3 regions of the Kitasatospora sp. NPDC048365 genome follow, and region 3 is predicted to be linked to each of the others. Evidence: riboswitches for the same ligand, from Rfam matches in the RefSeq annotation. Region 3 holds a riboswitch; each other region holds the start of a gene.

Region 1 (6,815 bases), on a different contig from region 3:
TGCTCGACCGCCTGGACGGCGTCCCGGTGCAGGTCCTCAGCGATCTGGGCGACCTGCTGGCGCAGAACGAGCTGGCGCAGGCGCTGTTCGGCTGCGTCTGCTCGGTGGCCCGCCCGGACCGCAACCTCGTGCTGCGCTGGTTCTCCGACCCGGTGGTGCGTGAGCGCCTGGCCCCCGAGGAGCACGAGGAGTACGCCCGGCAACTGGTCGCCGACCTGCGCGCCGCGGTCGTCCGGCGCGGCACCGACGAGGCGTCCCGCGGCCTCCTCGCCCGGCTCCGGGACTCGGCCGCCGGGGCAGAGTTCGCGACGCTCTGGGAGCGGCACGAGGTGGCGGTGCGGACCTCGCACCCGTACCGGCTGGTCCATCCCGAGCTGGGCCGGATCGTCTTCGACTGCGAGGTACTGGCGACGCCGGCGGCCGACCAGCGCCTGCGTGTCTTCACGCCGCCGCCCGGCGGCACCGAGGCCCTCGACCTGCTGCGCGCGCTCGGCCCCGGGCATCGGCACTGCGCCGAGGCCGCCCCCCGCGGCTCCTAGCCTCCGCGCCCCGACCGCTCATCGGGCCCTCCGGCTCCTGCACCGACGCACGGAACCCGCGCGCCGCGCCCCTACCCGCGTCGGCGGCCCGCTGCCGGTGCTCGGCGACGGGGCCCGGCTGGGGCCGCCGGTTCCACGCCGCCGGCTCGCCCGCCGGATAGTCTCGGTCTCCCGACGAGCACCGCACCGGAGGCACGCCTTGGACAGCAGCGCCTGGGACACCCGCTACCGAAGCTCGGAGCTGGTGTGGGGCACCGAGCCCAACCGCTGGGTCGCCGCGGAGACCGCCGACCTGACGCCGGGGCGGGCGCTCGACCTGGCGGCCGGTGAGGGCCGCAACAGCCTGTGGCTGGCCGCCCGGGGCTGGCGGGTGACCGCGGTGGACTTCTCCCCCGTCGCGCTGGGCCGGGCCCGCACGCTCGCCGCCGCGCTGCCCGCGGACAACGCCGCCCGGGTCGAACTGGTCGAGGCGGACGTGCTGGCGTACGAGCCGGAGGCAGCCGGGTACGACCTGGTGCTGATCGCCTACCTGCAGCTCCCCGGCGAGCAGTTGGGGTCGGTGCTGGTGCGTGCGGCCGGGGCGGTGGCGCCGGGCGGCACGCTGCTGGTGGTGGGCCACGACTCGACCAACCTGGCCGAGGGCGTCGGCGGGCCGCAGGACCCGGCGGTGCTGTACCGCCTGCCGGAGGTCCTCGCCACCCTCGCCGACACCGGCCTGACGGCCGTTCGGGCGGAGCGGGTCCGCCGCCCGGCGACCCGGCCGGACGGGACGGCGGGCGAGGCGGTCGACACACTGGTGCGCCTGCGCCGGGCGTGAATCCGGCACGCTTGGCGGCCGGCCGGACGGGGCATGAATGACGGGTCCACGCCAACTCCATCCGGAAGGCCGCCCCGTGAACCGCAAGTCCATGGCCCTGCTCGCCGCCGTCGCCACCCTGCCGCTGGCCCTCTCCGGCACCGTCGCCGCCGCCCAGCCGTCCGGCTCGGCCGCCGCCGCGTCCGCCGCCTGCAGCTACACCCCGGCGGTCCCGGCCGACAACTTCAAGGGCATCCCGGTGTTCGACGCGAAGCAGGCGGCGAAGCCGTACAGCGCGACGCTGCGCACCACCCAGGGCGCGATCACGTTCAAGGCGCTGACCGACAAGGCGCCGTGCACCACGTTCTCGTTCCGGTTCCTGGCCGAGCGCGACTACTTCGACCGCAGCCACTGCCACCGGCTCACCACCCAGCGCATCTTCGTGCTGCAGTGCGGCGACCCGACCGGCACCGGCAGTGGCGGTCCCGGCTACTCCTTCCCGGACGAGAACCTGGAGGGCGCCACCTACCCGGCCGGGACGGTGGCGATGGCCAACGCCGGCCCGAACACCAACGGCAGCCAGTTCTTCTTCGTCTGGAAGGACACCAAGCTCTCGCCCGCCTACACGCCGTTCGGTCGGGTGACGGCCGGGCTCGACGTCCTGCAGCGGATCGCGGCGGCCGGCGAGGACGACCAGAACAACCCGGGCGACGGCTTCCCGAACCTGCCGGTGAACATCCGTCACGTCGCCATCACCAAGCGCTGACCGGACCGACACATCCGTCCGGCCGCCGACCGGGCGTCAGCGGCCGGACCGTACCGCGGTTCGACCTTCGCGCAAGCGAGTTTCGAACGGCCGCGCGGGGCGGCGGTGTGCGGACGGGGCTTGTGGGGTGGCTGTGGTTTGTGGGCGACGAAGGTGGACGGCCCGTGACGGGGCTGTGATCCTGGCGGTATGAGCTTGTGATTGGCTGCCCGGGTTGAATAGTCTCCGTGCAGCCCGCACACGCGGGCCCCGTGCGCGGAAACGCCGAGCCCTGTCCGCCGCGCTCCCGGGATGCCCAACACACCACCTGGGGCAGGGGTGGGGGAACCAGGTAAGTCGCCGTCCCCGACGGCTCGGGGTGAAGCCGCCTCCCGGCGGCCGGGCCACCTCCCGGTCCGAACCCGACAGCTCACCTCGCAGGCGTGCGGAGAGGGACGTCCTCATGCTCTTCACGGGTCCGGGTCGGCACCGCCGTCCCACCCAGGCGGAGAAGGCCATTGCGGTCGCGAGTATCGCGGGCGTGGGCCTGGCACTGCCCCTGCTGGCCGCCACCGGAGCGCAGGCCGCGCCGACGCCGGTCTGGGACAAGGTCGCGGGCTGCGAGACCGGCGGCAACTGGAGCGCGGACTCCGGCGACGGCTACCACGGCGGCCTGCGTTTCACGGACTCCACCTGGGCGGCGTACGGCGGCACCGAGTTCGCGCCGAGCGCGGACCGGGCGACCCGCAGCCAGCAGATCGCGGTGGCCGAGCGGGTGCTCGCCGCCGAGGGCGAGGGCGGCTGGGGCACCTGCGCCCAGCAGGCCGGCCTGTCCCGGGACGGCGTGACCGGCGTGGTGGACGTCAACGACTCGGCGGACGAGACCGGCTCGCTGCGCGGCAGCCGCGGCGTCGACATGGTGAACGCGGCCCAGGACGGCTCGCTGCCCGCCGCGCACACCACCCCGGTCTTCTCCGGCCTCCCGGGCTGGGACCCGGTGTACAGCGTGTACTGGTACGAGCAGGACGGCGGCTGGTTCTGGACCAGCCACCACTCGGTGTACGAGCACCACGTCAGCTCGGCCGCCGCGAAGGCGGCGAAGGCCGCACAGGACGCCCGGAACGCGCAGGGCACCACGGCGCCCGCCACCACCGCGCCGGTCGCCCCGGTGGCTCCGGTGGTCCCGGTCGACCCGACGCTTCCCACCGCGCCGGTCACCACGACGCCGACCCTGCCGACCGACCCGACCGGGACCCCGACCGACCCGACCGTCCCGCCGGTCACCGTCGACCCGACCGCGCCGGTCACCGGCGACCCGACGCTGCCGGTGGCGCCGCCGGTCGACCCGACGGCGCCGGCGACCGGTCCGACCACCCCGACGGTCCCGGGCGCCGACGCCACCGCTCCGGCCGCGCCCACCGCGCAGCCGAGCTCTCCTGCCACCGAGTCGGCCCCGCCGGCCGCCACCCCGAAGGCGTACACGGTGCAGGCGGGCGACACGCTGGCGTCCATCGCCCGCAACAACGGCCTGCAGGGCGGTTGGAAGGGGCTCTACGAGGCCAACAAGCTGGTCGTGGGCGAGAACCCGGACCTGCTCAAGCCCGGCCTGGTGCTCCAGCTGGGCCAGTGACGGCCTGCGGGCCGCCCGTCAGTGGATGACGCCGGCGGCCCGCAGCAGCCAGCGGTTGGTGCGGCCGACCAGCCCGGCCCGGTCGAGGACACCGATCACCTTGGCGGCCATCTCCACCTTGGTGGCCCGCCAGTGCGGGTTGGCCTTCGCGGCGGCGCTGCCGACCTCGGGAGCGATGCCCACGGCGCGGTACAGGCGCGGGTGGATCAGGCTGACGGTGGCGAAGTAGACGATCAGTCCGATGAACAGCTGCTCGTAGCGGCGCCGGACCGGCCCGAGCCGGCGCCGCACCAGTTCCTCGCGCGCATAGCTGATGTGCCGCGACTCCTCGATGACGTGGATCCGCGAGACCTGCCGGGTGAGCGGCTGGAGCGTCTCGTCGGCCATCAGTTCGCGCTGGAAGGCGTCCAGGATCTCCTCGACGTACATGGTGCCGCCGAAGGTCTGGCTGTGCGTGGAGATCGCCTTGAAGAGCCGTCCGAGGTTGTGCGCCACCGGGCGCGCGCCGTACGCGGGGACGCCCATCCAGCTGATCATTTTGGCGAACATCACCGAGTGCCGGCACTCGTCGCCGATCTCGGTCAGCGCGTACTGCACGTGCGCGGAGGTCGGGTCCTGGTCGAAGGCGTGCCGCAGCAGCATCTGCATCAGGATCTCCTCGAACCAGATGCCGACGCTGGCGATCGAGGCGGTCTCGTGCTTGCTGAGCTCGATCCGCCGCTCCTCGTCCAGCGTCTCCCACAGCGGGGTGCCGTAGAGCGAGAGGCGGTGCGGCGGGCAGTAGTAGCGGCCGGGCTCGGGGGCGGAGTCCCAGTCGACGTCCTTGAGCGGGTCGAAGGAGAGCTTGGCGGACGAGGCGAGCAGGCGTTCGGCGGTCCGCTCGCGGTCGCGCAGGCGGGTCGTCTCGGGCATGGGGGATCTCCTTCGCGGCGCGTACGTGTCCGTGCCGCGAAGGTAGAAGTTATTAGACCCACCGTCAATACACCGCGCAGAACCCGGCTACCCGGGCCACCCCGCCAGCGTGCGGCGGCTGCGGAAACAGTGCTCCTCCCCGCTCACCGGATCGGTGAACTCCAGCGACCGGGCCAGCAGTTGCAGCGGCGCACCGAAGTCCTCCGGCTCGGACGCGGGCCGCACCACGGGGTAGATCGGGTCGTGCAGGATCGGCACGCCCAGACGGTTCAGGTGCACCCGCAGCTGGTGGGTGCGGCCGGTGTGCGGCAGCAGCCGGTAGAGCCCCAGGCCCTCGCGGTGGCCGACCAGCTCCACCCGGGTCTCCGCGTTCGGCTCGCCGGGCACCTCGTACGCCGCCATCTCGCCGCGCACCTTCACGATCCGGCTGCGCACCACCGCAGGCAGCTCCAGCGCGGGATCGTGGCGGGCCACCGCCCGGTACTCCTTGCGGGCCAGCCGGCGCTCGAACAGGCCCTGGTAGGCGCCCCGGTGGCGCGGATCGGCGACGAACAGCACCACGCCCGCGGTCAGCCGGTCCAGCCGGTGGGCGGGGCTGAGCGCGGGCAGGTCCAGGTCGCGGCGCAGCCGGGCGAGCGCGGTGTCGGTGACGTGCGAGCCGCGCGGGGTGGTGGCGAGGAAGTGCGGCTTGTCGGCGACCACGATCCGCTCGTCGCGGTACAGGACCTCCACCTCGAAGGGCACCGGCTCCTCGTACGGGGTCCACTCGCGGTGGAACCACAGGTACCCGCCGGGGGTGAACGGGGTGTCGGCGTCGATCGGGCCGTGAACGGCGACGAACTCGCCGCGGGCCAGCATCCCGGCCACCCGGTCCGGTCCGACGGCGCGGCCGTAGCGCTCGCGCAGGTAGTCGGCGGCGGTCGGCCACGGACCTTCCTGCGGCAGCCTGACCCGGACCGGGTCGATGCCGTCCCGCTGCGGCAGCGGGCTCGCCGGCACCCCTGACCTGCGCCCCACAGTCCACCACTCCCGCCGCTCGACCCGTCCGCCCACCCTACCCACCGCGCGGCGCCGCCCCGGGCGGGCCCGGGGTGCGTGGACGGCCCGGGGCGGGGAAGAAGCCCCCGTGCGGCGCCTGGCCGCCCGGTGACCGGAACGCCTTCGGCTCCGTACGGGACAGCGGCGGGCCGCCATGGGAACATGGCAGGGCGGAGCGCCCAGTGAGCGGCAGGTGGCCGATGGACACCGACAAACAGGGCAGGATCCCCCAGACCCGCCGGAACCCGGCCCTCGCCGGAGCCGACGAGCAGGCCTTCGACGGCCTGCTGACCATCCCGATCGCCACGGCGCTGATCGCCGAGGACGGCCTGATCCTGCACTGGAGCCCGGACGCGGAGGCGCTGCTCGGCTACCGCGCGGACGAGGCGGTCGGCTCGCCGGCCGCGCAGCTGCTGGTCACCGCCGAGCAGCGGCCGGAGGTGCTGGCGCTGTTCCGGGACATCGTCCAGGGCCGGGCGTGGTCCGGTGTCTTCCCGGTGCGCCACCGCAGCGGGCACCACGTGAACCTGGAGTTCCGCACCCACCCCATCGCCGGGCCGGGCGGGCGCCCGCTGGTGCTGGCGGTGGCCTCGGACGTGACGGCGCTGCGCCGGCTGCAGGCGGACCTGGCGGTGCTGGACGGGTTCTTCACCCAGTCCCCGGTGGGCATGGCGGTGTACGACGCCCAGCTGCGCTTCGTCCGGCTGAACGAGGCGCTGGCGAAGATCAACGGCCTGCCGGTCGACGCGCACCTGCGCCGCCGGGTGACCGAGGTGCTGCCGGGCATCAACGGCCGGGAGATCGAGGCGGTGATGCGCCGGGTGCTGGAGGAGGGCGAGGCGGTGGTGGACACCCGCTCGCACGGCCGCACCCCGGGCGACCCGACCCACGACCACGCCTGGTCGGCCTCGTACTTCCGGCTGCAGCAGGCGGACGGGCGGGTGCTGGGCGTCTCCTCGACCATCGTGGACATCACCGAGCGCTTCCAGGCCGAGACGGTGGCGGCCCGCGCCCAGCGGCGGCTGACCCTGCTGGCGGAGGCCACCGCGACGGTCGGCACCACGCTGGACGTCCGGCAGACCGCGCACGAGCTGGCGGACGCCGTCGTGCCGGACCTCGCCGACACCGCCGGGGTGTTCGCGCTGGAGCACCTGA
Region 2 (6,815 bases), on a different contig from region 3:
GACCCTCCAGGGATGGGGCCTCGGCGAACTCTTCGACGACGTCTCGCTGGTCGCCTCCGAGCTGGTCACCAACGCGCTCCGACACGCCCTCGGCGCCGTCGAGCCGGCCCGGCTCCCGGCCCAGCCCGGTCCGCACCAGGCGCCCGACGCGATGCTGCCGATCCGCATCAGCCTGGTCCACCGCGCGCCGCAGGTGGTGTGCGCGGTCAGCGACCCGAGCAGCGCCGGCCCGGTCGCCCGCGAGGCCGACTTCGTCGCCGAGTCCGGCCGCGGCCTGCACCTGGTCGACTCCTTCAGCCGCTCCTGGGGCTGGCACCCGCTGGCCGGCGCGGGGAAGGTGGTGTGGGCGCTGTTCGAGGCCGCGCCCGCGACCTGTCCGGACAACCTGGGCCTGCACCGCCGCTCCGCCTGAGCGGGCCGCCCGGCCGGGGAGAGGCCGGCGGAACGCTGAGGCCGTCGCAGGTGAACCCCCGCGACGGCCCGGACAGTGACGGTGCGTCAGGCGCGTGTCAGCCGGAGGGCTGGACGAGGTGGTCGAACTCGCCGTCCTTCACCCCGAGCAGCATCGCCGTCATCTCGTCCCGGGTGTAGATCAGGGCGGGCCCGTCCGGGAAGCGCGAGTTGCGCATCGCCACCGCCCCGCCGGGGAGCGCGGCGAACTCCACGCAGTTGCCCTTCGAGTTGCTGTACAGGCTCTTCTGCCAGACCACGCCCTCGAGGTCCGCAGCCGCCATGCCGTTGTACGCCTCACGCATCGTTCTCTCCCCTAGAAGCCAGGCGAACACCTCACTTGACGTGATGATAGCTCGGATGCACGTGCATCAGCAGGGGAAAAAGCTCGTGCAAATGTACGTGCGAAGGTCCCCACGAACACTTCACACCCGGCAAGTTGACACGCCATAAGCGGACATATCCGGGCGAAACGGCGCCACGGGCATGACCGTCCGCACACGTGCGGCGGCGCGTTGTCGATCTTCATGGCGCCCTGCGGGCCTCACCGACCGTCACGGCCCGTCGATGTGAGCCGCGTCACCTGGCGGACGGGAAATGTTTACGTACGGCATCCGACTGCAGCACCGGCTGGTCAATGTCCTACGATCTCCGGCATGAGCACCGCAGCCATTCCGGGCGCGCCACTGCCCGTCCGTCAGCCAGGCTCCCGTGCGCGGGGGCGCCACCGTCGTCCCGAGCGCCCCGAGATCCCGGCCGGCTCGCCGGCCCTGATCCTGGCCGTCCCGGCCGCGGCCGGGCCCGACGCCCGGCCCGTCGTGGACGAGCTGCTCTCCATCGTGCGCGGCGAGCAGCCGGGCATCGAGATCGCGGCCGGCTACCTCGGGGGCGAGGACGCCGACACCGTCGCCGGGCTGATCGCCCAGGCCCTCGACGCCGGTATGCCGGCACCCGTCCTGGTGCCGCTGCTCCCCGGCCCGCACGGGTTCCTGGAGGAGCTGCACCGGCTCGCCGCCGAGACCGGCGCCGTCGTCACCGACACCCTCGGCCCGCACCCGCTGCTCGCCGAGGCCGTCCACGTGCGGCTGTCCGAGGCCGGGCTGGCCCGCGCCGACCGCGCCCGCCTCTTCGCCATCACCACCGCCGCCGACGGCGTGGTGCTGACCACCGCCGGCGGGGAGGACGCCGCCGCGTCCGCCGGGATCACCGGCGTGCTGCTCGCCGCGCGGCTCGCCGTGCCGGTGGTCGCCGCCGCCCTGGACGTGCCCGGCTCCGTCGCCGCCGCCGTCGAGCACCTGAAGGCGACCGGCTCCGAGCGCCCGGCGCTGGCGCCGCTGGTGATCGGCCCCGAGGCCGACCCGGAGCTGCTCGCGGCCGCCGCCGAGGAGACCGGCTGCCCGAGCGCGGCCCCGCTCGGCGCGTACCCGACGGTGGGCCAGCTGATCGCCTCCACCTACCTCGCCGTCCTGCCGGCCGCCCCGGTCGAGCAGCAGGCGGAGCACGCGGAGCAGAGCGGGTCGGCGGCGCACGCCGGGGAGCCCGCGGCGGAGTAGTCCGGGAATCCCGGAACAGACACGAGGAAGGGCCCCCGCGGGGGCCCTTCTTCACGTCGCGGCACCTGCCGGCGGGCTCACGGCTGCGTGCGGGTGGTCCTGCTCGCCGCGTCCGGGAGGGTGAGGGTCAGCGGCGCGACGGCCTTCTGGACCGGCGGCGCGTCCGCGGGGGTGCTGGCCGCGTTCCACTGGGGGACGGCGGTCGGCGCGGTGCCCGGCTTGCTGAGGGCGACCGCCTGCCCCTGACCCGCCTTGCGGAACAGGATCCGCTTGGGCGCGGGCGCCTCCGGGTCGAGCCAGACCTCGTTGCCGCCGAACTCGCAGTCGAGCACCGCGATGTCGTCCGGCTTCCCCTCCGGGTCGGCCCGGAAGGCCACGCCGGCCTTGCGGTAGCCGGTCATCCGGCACCGGCTGATCGTCACGGTCTCGCCCGCGAGCTGGTGCTTGGCGGTGGCGACCGCGTAGTCGGACTGCCCGGCGGCGTCGATCAGCAGGCCGTCGAAGCGCGTCCCCTTCTCCCGCCCCAGCGCGTGGACCGCCACTCCCCCGCTCGCGTTGCCGTACAGCACGCTCGACAGGTAGTCGAAGTCGTTGAGGTAGGCGCCGTGCTCGATGCCCCAGCCGCCGTTGTGGTAGGCCACGAACTGGGCGACGGTGTGGTGGTGCTGGGCGTTGAGCCAGACGAAGATGCCGTTCTCCAGGTTGTTGTGGGCCAGGCAGCGCTCGAAGGTCCACACCCCCTCGCTGGTCTCCGGCCACTCGTACCCGGAGGCGCCGGTGGCGCCCTGCACGCCGACCGCGACGCAGCCGCGCGCGCTCGAACCGCTGCCCGCGCCCAGGCTGAAGCCCGTCAGGCGGTAGGCGCGCGGGTTGGGTTCGAAGACGGTGCGGGAGGCGACGCAGGCGTCGTACGCGATGTCGTCGGACGGGCCCTGCGGGGTGCGGGTGTCGAGCGGACCGTCCCACCAGTAGGCGTCCTCCCAGGTCTCGTGGCTGATGCACGATCGGAAGGTGATGCCGTGACTGGCGTGCGGCACGAAGGCGTGGTTGCCGGTGTCGCGGACCACCACGCCCTCGACCACGGTGCCCCGGGAGGAGTCGGCGAGCATGTGGAAGTGCAGCCCGTACCGGCCCAGCACCGGTTCGGTGACGGGCTGTCCGTTCCACTTGTCCTTGCCGGCGGCGCGCGGGCCGAGCCAGCGCAGCGCGGCGTGCCGGACGTCGGCGTGCCGGGAGCTGGTGATGTGGATGTGGGCGCGGCCCTCGGCGGTGCCCTCGACCCGGACGGTGCGGGTCAGGTTGAGCACCTCGGCGCCGAGGGTGAGCCCGGCGCCGACGGCGACCCGCGGGTGGGCCCGGCGCAGCGGTGCGTCGAGGGTGACGGTGGCGCCGTCGACCGAGCGGACGGTGGCGTAGTCGTAGGCGGTGGAGAAGCCGTCCGTGTCGGGGGCGAGGGTCGGGGTGATCGCCAGCTCGTCGCCGGCCCGCCACCCTTCCGGGGCAGTTGAGAGCTTGATGGTGGTTTCGCCCGGTTTGAGCGCCGTCGCGGCCCGGACCCAGGCGGTCTTGGCTGCGCCGTCGAGCCGGAGGTAGCCGGTGCCGGCGACCCACAGACCGGTGTCGCTGCCCACCAGGGCCATTCCGCCGCCCTGGAAGCGCTTCTCGTCGACCTTCGGGAAGCGCAGGGTGTGGATGGCCGCCCCGGTCGGCGCGAGGGCCAGGGAGCCGCGCACCTCGACGTTGCCGGCGCTCGCCAGCGCCAGGGTCTGCTCCCGGGCGAAGACCAGCGACCCGGTGGGCTCGATCAGCAGCGAGCCGACGGCGGCGTCGGTGTCGAGCAGCACCCGGTCGGCGATCCGGACGGCCGTGGTGGGGCCGGGCACGGCGCCGCCCCAGCCGGCCGGGTCGGACCAGCGGCGGCCGGACTCGTCGACCGGCGGCGGAGGTTCGCTCGGACTGGGCGGCGGGGCGCCGTGGGTGTGCTCCGCCGAGGGGGCCGGGGAGGCCGTCGCGGGCAGCGGGGGCGCGGGTCTGCGGGTCTTCGCGTCGGCGAGGGACTGGCGCAGCACCTCCCCGCCGGTCACGGCGGCGACCGTCCCGACGGCCAGCCAGGCGAGCATCCTCCGGCGGGCGACCGGCCTCCGGTGGCGGGCCGGCCGGGGAGCAGGGTCTCCCGGATCCGGCGGCGGCGCATTCTCAGTGGGCGTCATCGGCTGCCCCTCCCGCGGGCTCCGCATCCGGCGCTGTCGCCTGAAGCATAGGCAGCTCCCTCCTACGGCACGGGTGTTGCGCGAAAGCGGTCGAATCCGACCGGCTCCGCCTGCAAAAACGCCATGTGAGGTATATCACACCTATTTGCAGTTTCAACTTAACTCTGCCTAACGTGCTGCCCACGTTCGTGGTCACACGGACCCATCCCACCCGGAACGCCGAGTCCTGCCGCCGGGTCGGTCGGCAGCGCTCAACGCACCACGGCAGGGGCGGGGGAACCAGGTAAGTCGCCCGGGACGAGGTCAGACCTCCCCCGGGCTTGGGGTGAAGCCGTGCTTGCACGGCCGGGCAACTCCAGCCCGAATCCGACAGCTCACCTCGCAGGCGTGGGAGAGGAACACGTCTTCATGCTGTCCGCAAACGCCAAGCGCGCCCGACGCGCCATCGCCACCACCGGCGTGGTGGGCCTCGGCCTCTCGATCCCGTGCCTGCTCTCCGGCACCGCCTCCGCCGCCTCGGTGTCCACCTGGGACAAGGTCGCGCAGTGCGAGTCGACCGGCGACTGGTCCATCAACACCGGCAACGGCTTCTACGGCGGTCTCCAGTTCACCTCCAGCACCTGGGCGGCGTTCGGCGGCCACGCGTACGCGCCGCAGGCCAACCAGGCCACCAAGGCCCAGCAGATCACCGTCGCCGAGAAGGTGCTGGCCGAGCAGGGCCCCGGCGCGTGGCCGGTCTGCTCCGTCAAGGCGGGGCTCACCAAGGGCGGCGAGGCGCCGCAGGTCGACGCCGGCACCCCGAGCACCGGCTCCACCGTCCAGGCCGCCCCCAAGCCGCAGGCCCCGAAGCAGCAGGCGCCGAAGCAGGCCACCCCGCAGCAGGCCGCCCCGAAGCAGGAGGCCCCCAAGCCGCAGGCCGCCCAGCCGCAGGCCGCCACCGAGACCTACACGGTCGCCGCCGGTGACTGGCTGTCGGCCATCGCCGAGAGCCACCACGTCGACGGCGGCTGGCAGCGCCTGTACGAGCTCAACCGCTCGGTGCTCACCGAGGGCCCCGACATGATCTACCCGGGCCAGCAGCTCGCCCTGGGCAACGTCGCGGTGGCCACCCCGGCCAAGCCGGAGACCGCCACCAAGTCGTCCTCCTGGAACGGCTCGTGGAAGTCCGCCGGGACCTCCAAGAGCGCCGCCTCCACCACCGCGCCGGCGAAGACCACCACCGCCAAGACCACGACCGCCGCGAAGAGCACCACCGCGGCCGTGAAGGCCACCGGCTCCAAGGCCGCCGCGATCGACTTCGCGCTGTCCAAGCTGGGCCAGGCCTACATCTACGGCGGCGCCGGCAACGGCGGCTGGGACTGCTCCGGCCTGACCCAGGCCGCGTTCCGCCAGGCCGGCATCTCGCTGCCCCGCGTGGCCGCGGACCAGGCGGACTACGCCACCCGCGTCTCGCTGGACAACCTGCTCCCGGGCGACCTGCTGTTCTGGTCCAACAACGGCGGCAACTCGGGCGTCTACCACGTCGCCGTCTACATCGGCGACGGCAAGTACGTCGAGGCGGCCAACCCGCGCGCCGGCGTGCGCACCGAGACCGTCGCCAACTGGGCGCCGGACTTCGCCGGTCGCGTCTGACCGCAGGCGCGGTGAGCGCCGCCCGCTGCCCCCGGAGAGCCTGGTCGGTTCCGGGGGCAGCGGCCTATGCTTCGGCCCACCAGCCGTCCCGCAGAAAGCCAGGAGCCGCCATGGCCAAGGTGACCGTGTCCCTCGACGCCGACCTCGCCATCGAGGTGATGCTGCTGGCCGGCACCAAGAGCCCGCAGGACGCCGTGGAGCTGCTCGTCCGCGACTTCCTGGCCACCCGGCGCCGGACCGAGGCGCGGACCGGCGACGCGGCCGACGAGAGCCGTCTGGCGGCCCCGCAGGCGCCCGTCCAGGAGGGCTGAGGCAGCCGGGGGACAACGCCGAAGGGCCCCGGAGAGAGACCGTCTCTCCGGGGCCCTTCACGTACGCTCAGCGCGCGTTGGCGCCGGTGGAGCCGCGCATCACCAGCTCCGGCTGGAACATGAACTCCGAGCGCTGGCCCGGGTTCCCGCCGACCTCCTCCAGCAGGGCGTCGACGGCGGCGGTGGCCATCGCCTCGACCGGCTGGCGGATGGTGGTGAGCGGCGGCTCGGTGAACGCTATCAACGGCGAGTCGTCGAACCCGACCACCGAGACGTCCTGCGGCACCGACAGCCCGCGCTGGCGGACCGCGCGGATCGCGCCGAGGGCCATCATGTCGCTGCCGCAGACGATCGCCGTGCAGCCCTTGTCGAGCAGCGCGTTGGCGGCCGCGTGGCCGCCCTCCACGCTGAACAGGGTGTGGTGGACCAGCGCCTCGGCCTCCTCCGGGGAGGCGCCGAGCAGCTGCCGCACGGCGGCGGTGAAGCCCTCGATCTTGCGCAGCACCGGGACGTACCGCTTCTGGCCGACCGCCAGGCCGATCTTCTCGTGCCCGAGTTCGACCAGGTGCTGGACGGCCATCGCCATCGCGGCCCGGTCGTCCGGCGAGATGAACGGCGCGGCGATCTTCTCGCTGAAGCCGTTGATCAGCACGAACGGG
Region 3 (6,815 bases):
CGGACCGCCATCAGCAGCGAGCCCTCGGTGTGGTCCTGTCACATGGGTCTCCGGCCGCGCCGCGCCTACCGTGACCTGACTCCACGTCACCCTGCCGCCCCCGAGGAGGCGACCCCTGATGCCCCACCCCGTCAGGTCCCTGTGCACCGCCCTGCTCACCGCCGCCCTGCTGCTGCTCGGCATCGGCACCGTCCCCGCCCACGCCGCCGCGCCCCCGTACCTCGCGCAGGAGGCCGTCTTCACCGCGCCCGGCAACGGCTGGGACCGGGTCGAGCGCTACCTGGACACCACCACCGGCTTCCGCGCCGAGCAGTACCCGTCGGACGGCCGCGGCGACCAGGACGGCGCCCGGCTGACCTGGTTCGGCGGCGTCCGGCAGCCCTATTCCGGCCGTTTCCTGCTCTACAGCGGCACCGGCTGGAACACCGGCCCGATCACCACCCCCGTCCTGCTGGTGCACGGCGCCAACGACAACGCCGACCGGGCCTGGGCCGACCCCGGCGCCACCGGCAGCTGCGGCGCGTCCGGCTGCCCCTCCACCGGCCTGGCGCAGAACCTGGCCGCTTCCGGCCACCGGGTCTTCGCGATCAACTTCGCCCACAAGCAGGGCGACAACCTGCTCCAGGCCCAGGCGGTCGGCGACGCGATCGCGCTGATCCGGGCCAGGCTGGGGGTCGCCCAGGTCGACGTGGTCGCCTGGAGCAAGGGCGAGGTCGCGGCCCGCGCGTACGTCTCCTCGGTCCGGCCGTCCTGGGGCCGGGCCTACGCCGGGGACGTCCGGCGTCTGATCACCCTCGGCGGCCCGCACGGCGGCCTGGACTACACGTACGCGCACGGCTGGGCCTTCTCGCTGGCCACCTGGCCGGCCTGCGGCGGCACCGCCAACGCGCCCTCCCCGCACCTGTACATGACCTGCTACGGCAGCTACACCGCGCAGCCCTGCCTCGGCGTGCTGCCCAGCGGCGGGTACGACTGCTTCCCCGGCCAGCGCCAGCTGCTCGCCCGCTGGGACGGCCGGTACGGCGTCGACTCCACCGCCCAGGACTGGTGGACCACCTACTACGGCGGCCAGGGCTTCTACACCTCGGGCCAGGGCATCCAGGCCGCGATCGACGCCGGGTCGCTGATCGCCCCGCTGCAGCGGGCCGGCATTCCGGCCTCCGTGCGGACCTACCTGCTGGCCGGCGGCTCGGCCGACATCCCCGGGATCCTCAACGAGGGCCGCGGCCCGAGCGACGGCCTGGTGTTCACCGCGAGTGCCCTGGACACCACCGGCATCCCCACCGTCGGCGGCACCGCGCTGCTCGGCGGCCTCAACCACATGGAGCTCGCCTGGGCCCCGGCGGCCGTCCAGCAGATCACCTCCTGGCTCGCCTGACCAGGGCAGTCCCGCCGGCCCGCGGTGTGACGCTTGTCTCTCCCGGGCCGGTTGTCGCTCTGTCGACAATCTGTCTAGCCTGCTCGGGTGCTCGCACCGGGCACGCCACCGCCGGGACGCCGAATCCTGTCCACCCGCCGGGGGCTTTCGCTGACCACCACTGGACAGGAGCGGGGGACCCACAGGTACGTCGCCATGCCCTCCGCTCCCTCCGGGACGGCCGGGCACGGCTAGGGGTGAAGCCGCACGCACGCACGCGCGCGGCCGGGCCGCCTCAGGGCCCGAACCCGACAGCTCACCTCGCAGGCGTCGCGGAGGAACCCCGTCATGCGCCTCTCCCGTCCTGCCCGCATCGGCGCCGTCGCCGGTGCCGCCGCCCTGATCGGCGCGCCGCTCGCCGGCAGCGCCCAGGCCGCCTGGTTCAACCCGTCCGCCTGGACCACCCCGTCCGCCTGGAGCGCCCCGACGACCGCGGCCCCCGCGACCTCGGCCGCCACGACCGCCGCCGTCGCCGGCGCCACGTCCGCCGCCGCGACCGTCACCCAGGACCGGCTCACCCCGGAGTCGATGGCCGCCGCCGTCTCGACGACCGCCTCGCTGACCGTCCACTCCTCCTCCTGCTTCACCGCCAAGACGCTCGGCGTCGGCGTGCGCGACGCCGCCGGGCGGAACCTGGACTTCCCCGGCAACGCGAGCAACGTGCAGATCTGCCCGGGCGGCACCACCTTCACCAGCGCCGCCCGCACCCTGCCGGCCGGCACCTACACCCAGTTCGGCTTCTGGCAGGACTCGGCGAACGCCTGGCACAACCTGCCCTCGCGCACCCTCACCGTGGCCGCCGCCGGCGCCACCACCCCGGCCCCGGCGCCCACCCCCACGGTCAAGCCGACCCCCGCGCCGACGCCGACCCCGACCCCGACGCCCACGGCCGCCCCCACGCCGACGACCGCGCCGACCGCCCCGGCCGCGGGCACCGGCTCGCCGATCCCGGGCAAGGCGCTGACCTGGTCCGAGGAGTTCGACAGCGCCATCGCGTACGGCTCCAAGTGGACCGGCGACAAGTCCAGCGCCTACCGCTACGGCAACCACAACCCGGACGACAACAAGCTCGACTGGCTGACCACCAGCGGCGTCCAGGTCTCCGGCGGCGTCGCCACCTTCACCGCCAAGCCGTCCGGCCACACCCTGGAGAACGGCAAGCAGGCCTGGGACACCGGCCTGCTCACCACCGAGTACTCCTCCCAGGGCTTCCAGGTGAAGACCGGCGACTACGCCGAGACCCGGGTCAAGCTGCCCGCCGGCACCGGCGCCTGGCCCGCCCTGTGGACCTGGAAGAACGGCAACGGCGAGATCGACTCCTTCGAGTACCACCCGGACAACCCGAACCTGCTGGAGCTGACCAACCACGTCAAGTCCGGCTCGAAGTACTACACCGACGCGAGCGCCATCGCCAAGGACCAGTGGGTGACCATCGGCACCTACTACGGCGCCGACTCCGTCGACTGGTACGTCAACGGCAAGAAGGTGTTCTCCGACGGCACCGGGGTCGGCACCGGCTGGTCCGCGTACCTGATCCTCAACCTGTCGCTGAGCGCCGGCCAGTACCACCCGGCCGCGTCCGGCTCCGCGCCGATCAGCTTCGCCGCCGACTGGGTCCGCGTCTACCGCTAGTCGGCCCGCACGGTCAGCGTGAACGCCGTCCGGTCGTTCGCCGGGACCGTGTCGTCCGCGCCCGCCACCCGTACGTGCCCCTCGGCCCTCGTGCCGGGGGGCACGTACGCGTTCACCCGGACCGGGATCAGCGCGGTCGCCGTCCGCAGCGCCGGCAGGCCCGCCGGGAAGGTGCAGCGGACCAGGTGGCCGGCCAGCGAGACGGTGCAGTTCTCCGGGAAGAACGGGCCCTCGGCGGTGAAGCCCGCCGGCAGGTCGACCAGCACGGTGAACGGCGAGGCCGTCCGGTCCGGTCCGCCGTTGGCGACGAAGGCGTGCACCGTGGTCAGCCCGCCCGGCGCGGCCGGGTCCGGGTCGAGCCGGACCACCTGCAGGTCCGCGTGCGAGGGCAGCGCCGCCGCCGTCCCGGTCGTCGTCCCCAGGGCCGCCGCGGCCGCCATCGCCAGAACCATGGGCCCCCGCATCACCCGCACGGCCATGCTCCACTCCCACTGTCGGTGCCCACCTGCATACTCACAGTAGTGGCGCACGGCCCTGTCGAGCGGAGGTGGACACGATGACTGGTCGCGTGTTGAGCGAGGTGAGCGGCGAGGTCGCGGCCGAACGGGAGGCCGGCTTCGTCCAGGCGTACCGGCAGCTGGTGGCCGGCCCGCTGCCGGAGGGGCTGCTGCGCACCGAGCTGCTCAAGGGCAGCGACCGGCACTGGCGGATCCAGAGCCTGTGGCGCGACCTGGCCACCCTGGAGGCCGTCCGGGCCGACCCGAAGACCGCCGCCGCGCCGCGCCTGTTCCGCGAGGCCGGGGCCGATCCGGTGCTCGCCGTCTTCGAGGTGACGGTGGCCCAGGTCGGCGACCTCGACCTGTCCGACTGACGCGGTCGACGGCCGTGGCGGCTGTGGTGGCCGTGGCGCTCCTGATGTCCCGTCTGGCCGTCGCGCCGTCCGCGCTACGGCGCGAGCACCTCGCCGAGCCGGGAGGCGATCTGACGCATCACCGGGACGAGCGCCGCGCTGCCCGCCTGCGCCTCCAGCGCGCGGATCCGCGCCTCCGGGCCGGAGACCGACAGTGCGGTCGGCGTCGGCGCGCCCGGCACCGCGACCGCGATGCAGCGCACCCCGATCTCCTGCTCCTGGTCGTCCACCACGTACCCGGACTCGCGGGCCGTGCCCAGCTGGGTGATCAGGTCCTGCGGGTCGGTCACGGTGTACGCGGTGTGCGCCTGCAGCGGGCCGGTGCCGAGCAGCGCCCGGGCCTCCTCCTCGGGCAGCTGGGCCAGCAGCGCCTTGCCCACGCCGGTGCAGTGCGGCTGCACCCGGCGGCCGACCTCGGTGAACATCCGCATCGAGCGACGGGACTGCACCTGCCCGACGTACACCACCTCGCCGCCCTCCAGGACGGCCAGGTTGGCGGTCTCGCCGGTGGCCTCCATCAGCTCGGTCAGGTACGGGCGGGCCCAGCTGCCGAGCAGCCGGCCGGCCGTCTCGCCGAGCCGGATCAGCCGCGGGCCGAGCGTGTAGCGGCGCGCCGTGTCCTGCCGGACATAGCCCTGCTGAACGAGGGTACGGATCAGGCGGTGGATGGTCGGCATCGGCAGACCGGAGGTGGTGGAGAGCTCGCTCAGGGTGGCGATGCCGCTCGAGTCGGCCAGCGCCTCCAGCAGCAGGAAGGCGCGCTCGACCGACTGCACGCCGCCGCCCGCGCGGTCGTTGCCTGTCGGAGCTGTGGCGGGGGTGCTGACCACCGGCGTTCCCTTCACTGTCGGAGGAGGAGTAGAGTCCCTGCGATCTAGCTCAACAAACCGTTGAAATTCTGTATCGCGGAAACTAGTCTCCACCTTACAGAACAGAACCCGCCGGTAGGCAGGGTTCGGATCCGGGAAGTTCCCACCGGAACATCCCGAGCGATCACAACCGTCCAAGGAGTGTCCTGCCCATGGCTGCAGATCAGGGACCACTCGGCGCTGCCCCCGCCGCCCCGGTCGTCACTGTCGCCGGTCCGCGCGTCCCCCGCGCCGAGGAGGTGCTCACCCCGGAGGCCGTCGCCTTCGTCGTGGGCCTCCACCGCGCCTTCGAGGGACGCCGTCAGGAACTCCTGGCCCGACGCAAGACCCGCCGGGCCGAGATCGCCGCCGCCGGCACCCTCGACTTCCTCCCCGACACCGCCGCCGTCCGCGAGGGCGACTGGCAGGTCGCCGAGGCGCCCCGCGCCCTCCAGGACCGCCGCGTCGAGATCACCGGCCCCACCGACCGCAAGATGGTCATCAACGCCCTCAACTCCGGCGCCAAGGTCTGGCTCGCCGACTTCGAGGACGCCACCGCCCCCACCTGGGAGAACGTGGTCTCCGGCCAGATCAACCTGATCGACGCCTACGAGAGCCGGATCGACTTCACCTCCCCGCAGGGCAAGGCCTACACCCTCAAGCCCGCCGACCAGCTCGCCACCGTCGTGGTCCGTCCCCGCGGCTGGCACCTGGACGAGAACCACCTGCTGGTCGACGGCACCCCGGTCGCCGGCGCCTTCCTCGACTTCGGCCTGTACTTCTTCCACAACGCCGCCCGGCTGATCGCCCGCGGCCCCGAGGACCCCAACTCCGGCCCGTACTTCTACCTGCCGAAGACCGAGAGCCACCTCGAAGCCCGGCTGTGGAACGACGTCTTCACCCACGCCCAGGCCGAACTCGGCATCCCGCACGGCACCATCCGCGCCACCGTGCTGATCGAGACCATCACCGCCGCGTTCGAGATGGAGGAGATCCTCTACGAACTGCGCGAGCACGCCGCGGGCCTCAACGCCGGCCGCTGGGACTACCTGTTCTCCATCGTCAAGAACTTCCGCGACGCCGGCGAGCACTACATCCTGCCCGACCGCAACAGCGTCACCATGGCCTCGCCGTTCATGGCCGCCTACACCCGCCTGCTCGTGCAGACCTGCCACCGCCGCGGCGCCCACGCCATCGGCGGCATGGCCGCCTTCATCCCCTCCCGCAAGGACCCCGAGGTCAACGCCGCCGCCCTCGACAAGGTCAAGGCCGACAAGGACCGCGAGGCCGGCAACGGCTTCGACGGCTCCTGGGTCGCCCACCCCGACCTCGTCCCGGTCGCCCGCGCCTCCTTCGACGCCGTCCTCGGCGCGCGCCCCAACCAGAAGGACAACCCCGGTCCCGCCGAGCCCGTCACCGCCGACCAGCTCCTCGACATCGCCGGCGCCGGCGGCAGCTGCACCGAGGCCGGCCTGCACAACGCCGTCCAGGTCGGCGTCCGCTACATCGAGGCCTGGATCCGCGGCCTCGGCGCCGTCGGCATCTTCAACATGATGGAGGACGCCGCCACCGCCGAGATCTCCCGCTCGCAGATCTGGCAGTGGATCCACAACGGCGTCGTCCTCGCCGACACCGGCGAGAAGGCCACCGCCGACCTCGTCCGCCGCCTCGTCGGCGAAGAGCTCACCGCCCTGCGCGCCGAACTCGGCGACGACGCCTACACCGCCGGCCGCTGGCCCGAGGCCGCCCGCCTCTTCGAAAAGGTCGCCCTCGCCGACGACTTCGTCGACTTCCTCACCCTGCCGGCGCTCGCCCTCCTCGACTAGAACCTACCGACGGCGCCGCCCACCCACCCCTGCCACACCGGCAGGTCGGCGGCCCCCACCACTCCGTTCCGTACGGCCGCCGGCGTCACCCCGGCGGCCGTACGGAACGGCCCCTCCCGGAGCACCCCATGGCACGCATCTTCTTCAACGGCCAGGCGATGGTCGGCGGACCCTTCCACCAC

Evidence for each region. A riboswitch is a leader RNA that binds a small molecule or an ion and turns the genes downstream of it on or off. The one in region 3 is predicted to bind cyclic di-AMP.
Region 1: it holds a riboswitch for cyclic di-AMP, as region 3 does, so the genes downstream of both, ACGFX4_RS38290 (transglycosylase family protein) here and ACGFX4_RS02670 (hypothetical protein) in region 3, are expected to answer to the same signal.
Region 2: it holds a riboswitch for cyclic di-AMP, as region 3 does, so the genes downstream of both, ACGFX4_RS26910 (transglycosylase family protein) here and ACGFX4_RS02670 (hypothetical protein) in region 3, are expected to answer to the same signal.

Annotation. Positions count from the first base shown of each region.
Region 1 covers NZ_JBICYJ010000066.1:9,697-16,511, reverse strand. Annotated here, with positions in the region: gene ACGFX4_RS38305 (helix-turn-helix transcriptional regulator) at 1-539, shown strand, start outside; gene ACGFX4_RS38300 (class I SAM-dependent methyltransferase) at 739-1,356, shown strand; gene ACGFX4_RS38295 (peptidylprolyl isomerase) at 1,433-2,101, shown strand; cyclic di-AMP (ydaO/yuaA leader) riboswitch at 2,393-2,538, shown strand; gene ACGFX4_RS38290 (transglycosylase family protein) at 2,622-3,710, shown strand; gene ACGFX4_RS38285 (diiron oxygenase) at 3,729-4,622, opposite strand; gene ACGFX4_RS38280 (pseudouridine synthase) at 4,710-5,639, opposite strand; gene ACGFX4_RS38275 (SpoIIE family protein phosphatase) at 5,861-6,815, shown strand, end outside.
Region 2 covers NZ_JBICYJ010000029.1:93,738-100,552, reverse strand. Annotated here, with positions in the region: gene ACGFX4_RS26930 (ATP-binding protein) at 1-412, shown strand, start outside; gene ACGFX4_RS26925 (DUF397 domain-containing protein) at 510-755, opposite strand; gene ACGFX4_RS26920 (sirohydrochlorin chelatase) at 1,107-2,003, shown strand; gene ACGFX4_RS26915 (hypothetical protein) at 2,081-4,213, opposite strand; cyclic di-AMP (ydaO/yuaA leader) riboswitch at 4,452-4,614, shown strand; gene ACGFX4_RS26910 (transglycosylase family protein) at 4,622-5,845, shown strand; gene ACGFX4_RS26905 (hypothetical protein) at 5,956-6,156, shown strand; gene ACGFX4_RS26900 (LacI family DNA-binding transcriptional regulator) at 6,224-6,815, opposite strand, start outside.
Region 3 covers NZ_JBICYJ010000002.1:197,967-204,781, reverse strand. Annotated here, with positions in the region: gene ACGFX4_RS02675 (esterase/lipase family protein) at 119-1,378, shown strand; cyclic di-AMP (ydaO/yuaA leader) riboswitch at 1,524-1,700, shown strand; gene ACGFX4_RS02670 (hypothetical protein) at 1,706-3,049, shown strand; gene ACGFX4_RS02665 (hypothetical protein) at 3,046-3,528, opposite strand; gene ACGFX4_RS02660 (hypothetical protein) at 3,606-3,920, shown strand; gene ACGFX4_RS02655 (IclR family transcriptional regulator) at 3,995-4,789, opposite strand; gene aceB (malate synthase A) at 4,981-6,633, shown strand; gene ACGFX4_RS02645 (gamma-glutamylcyclotransferase) at 6,762-6,815, shown strand, end outside.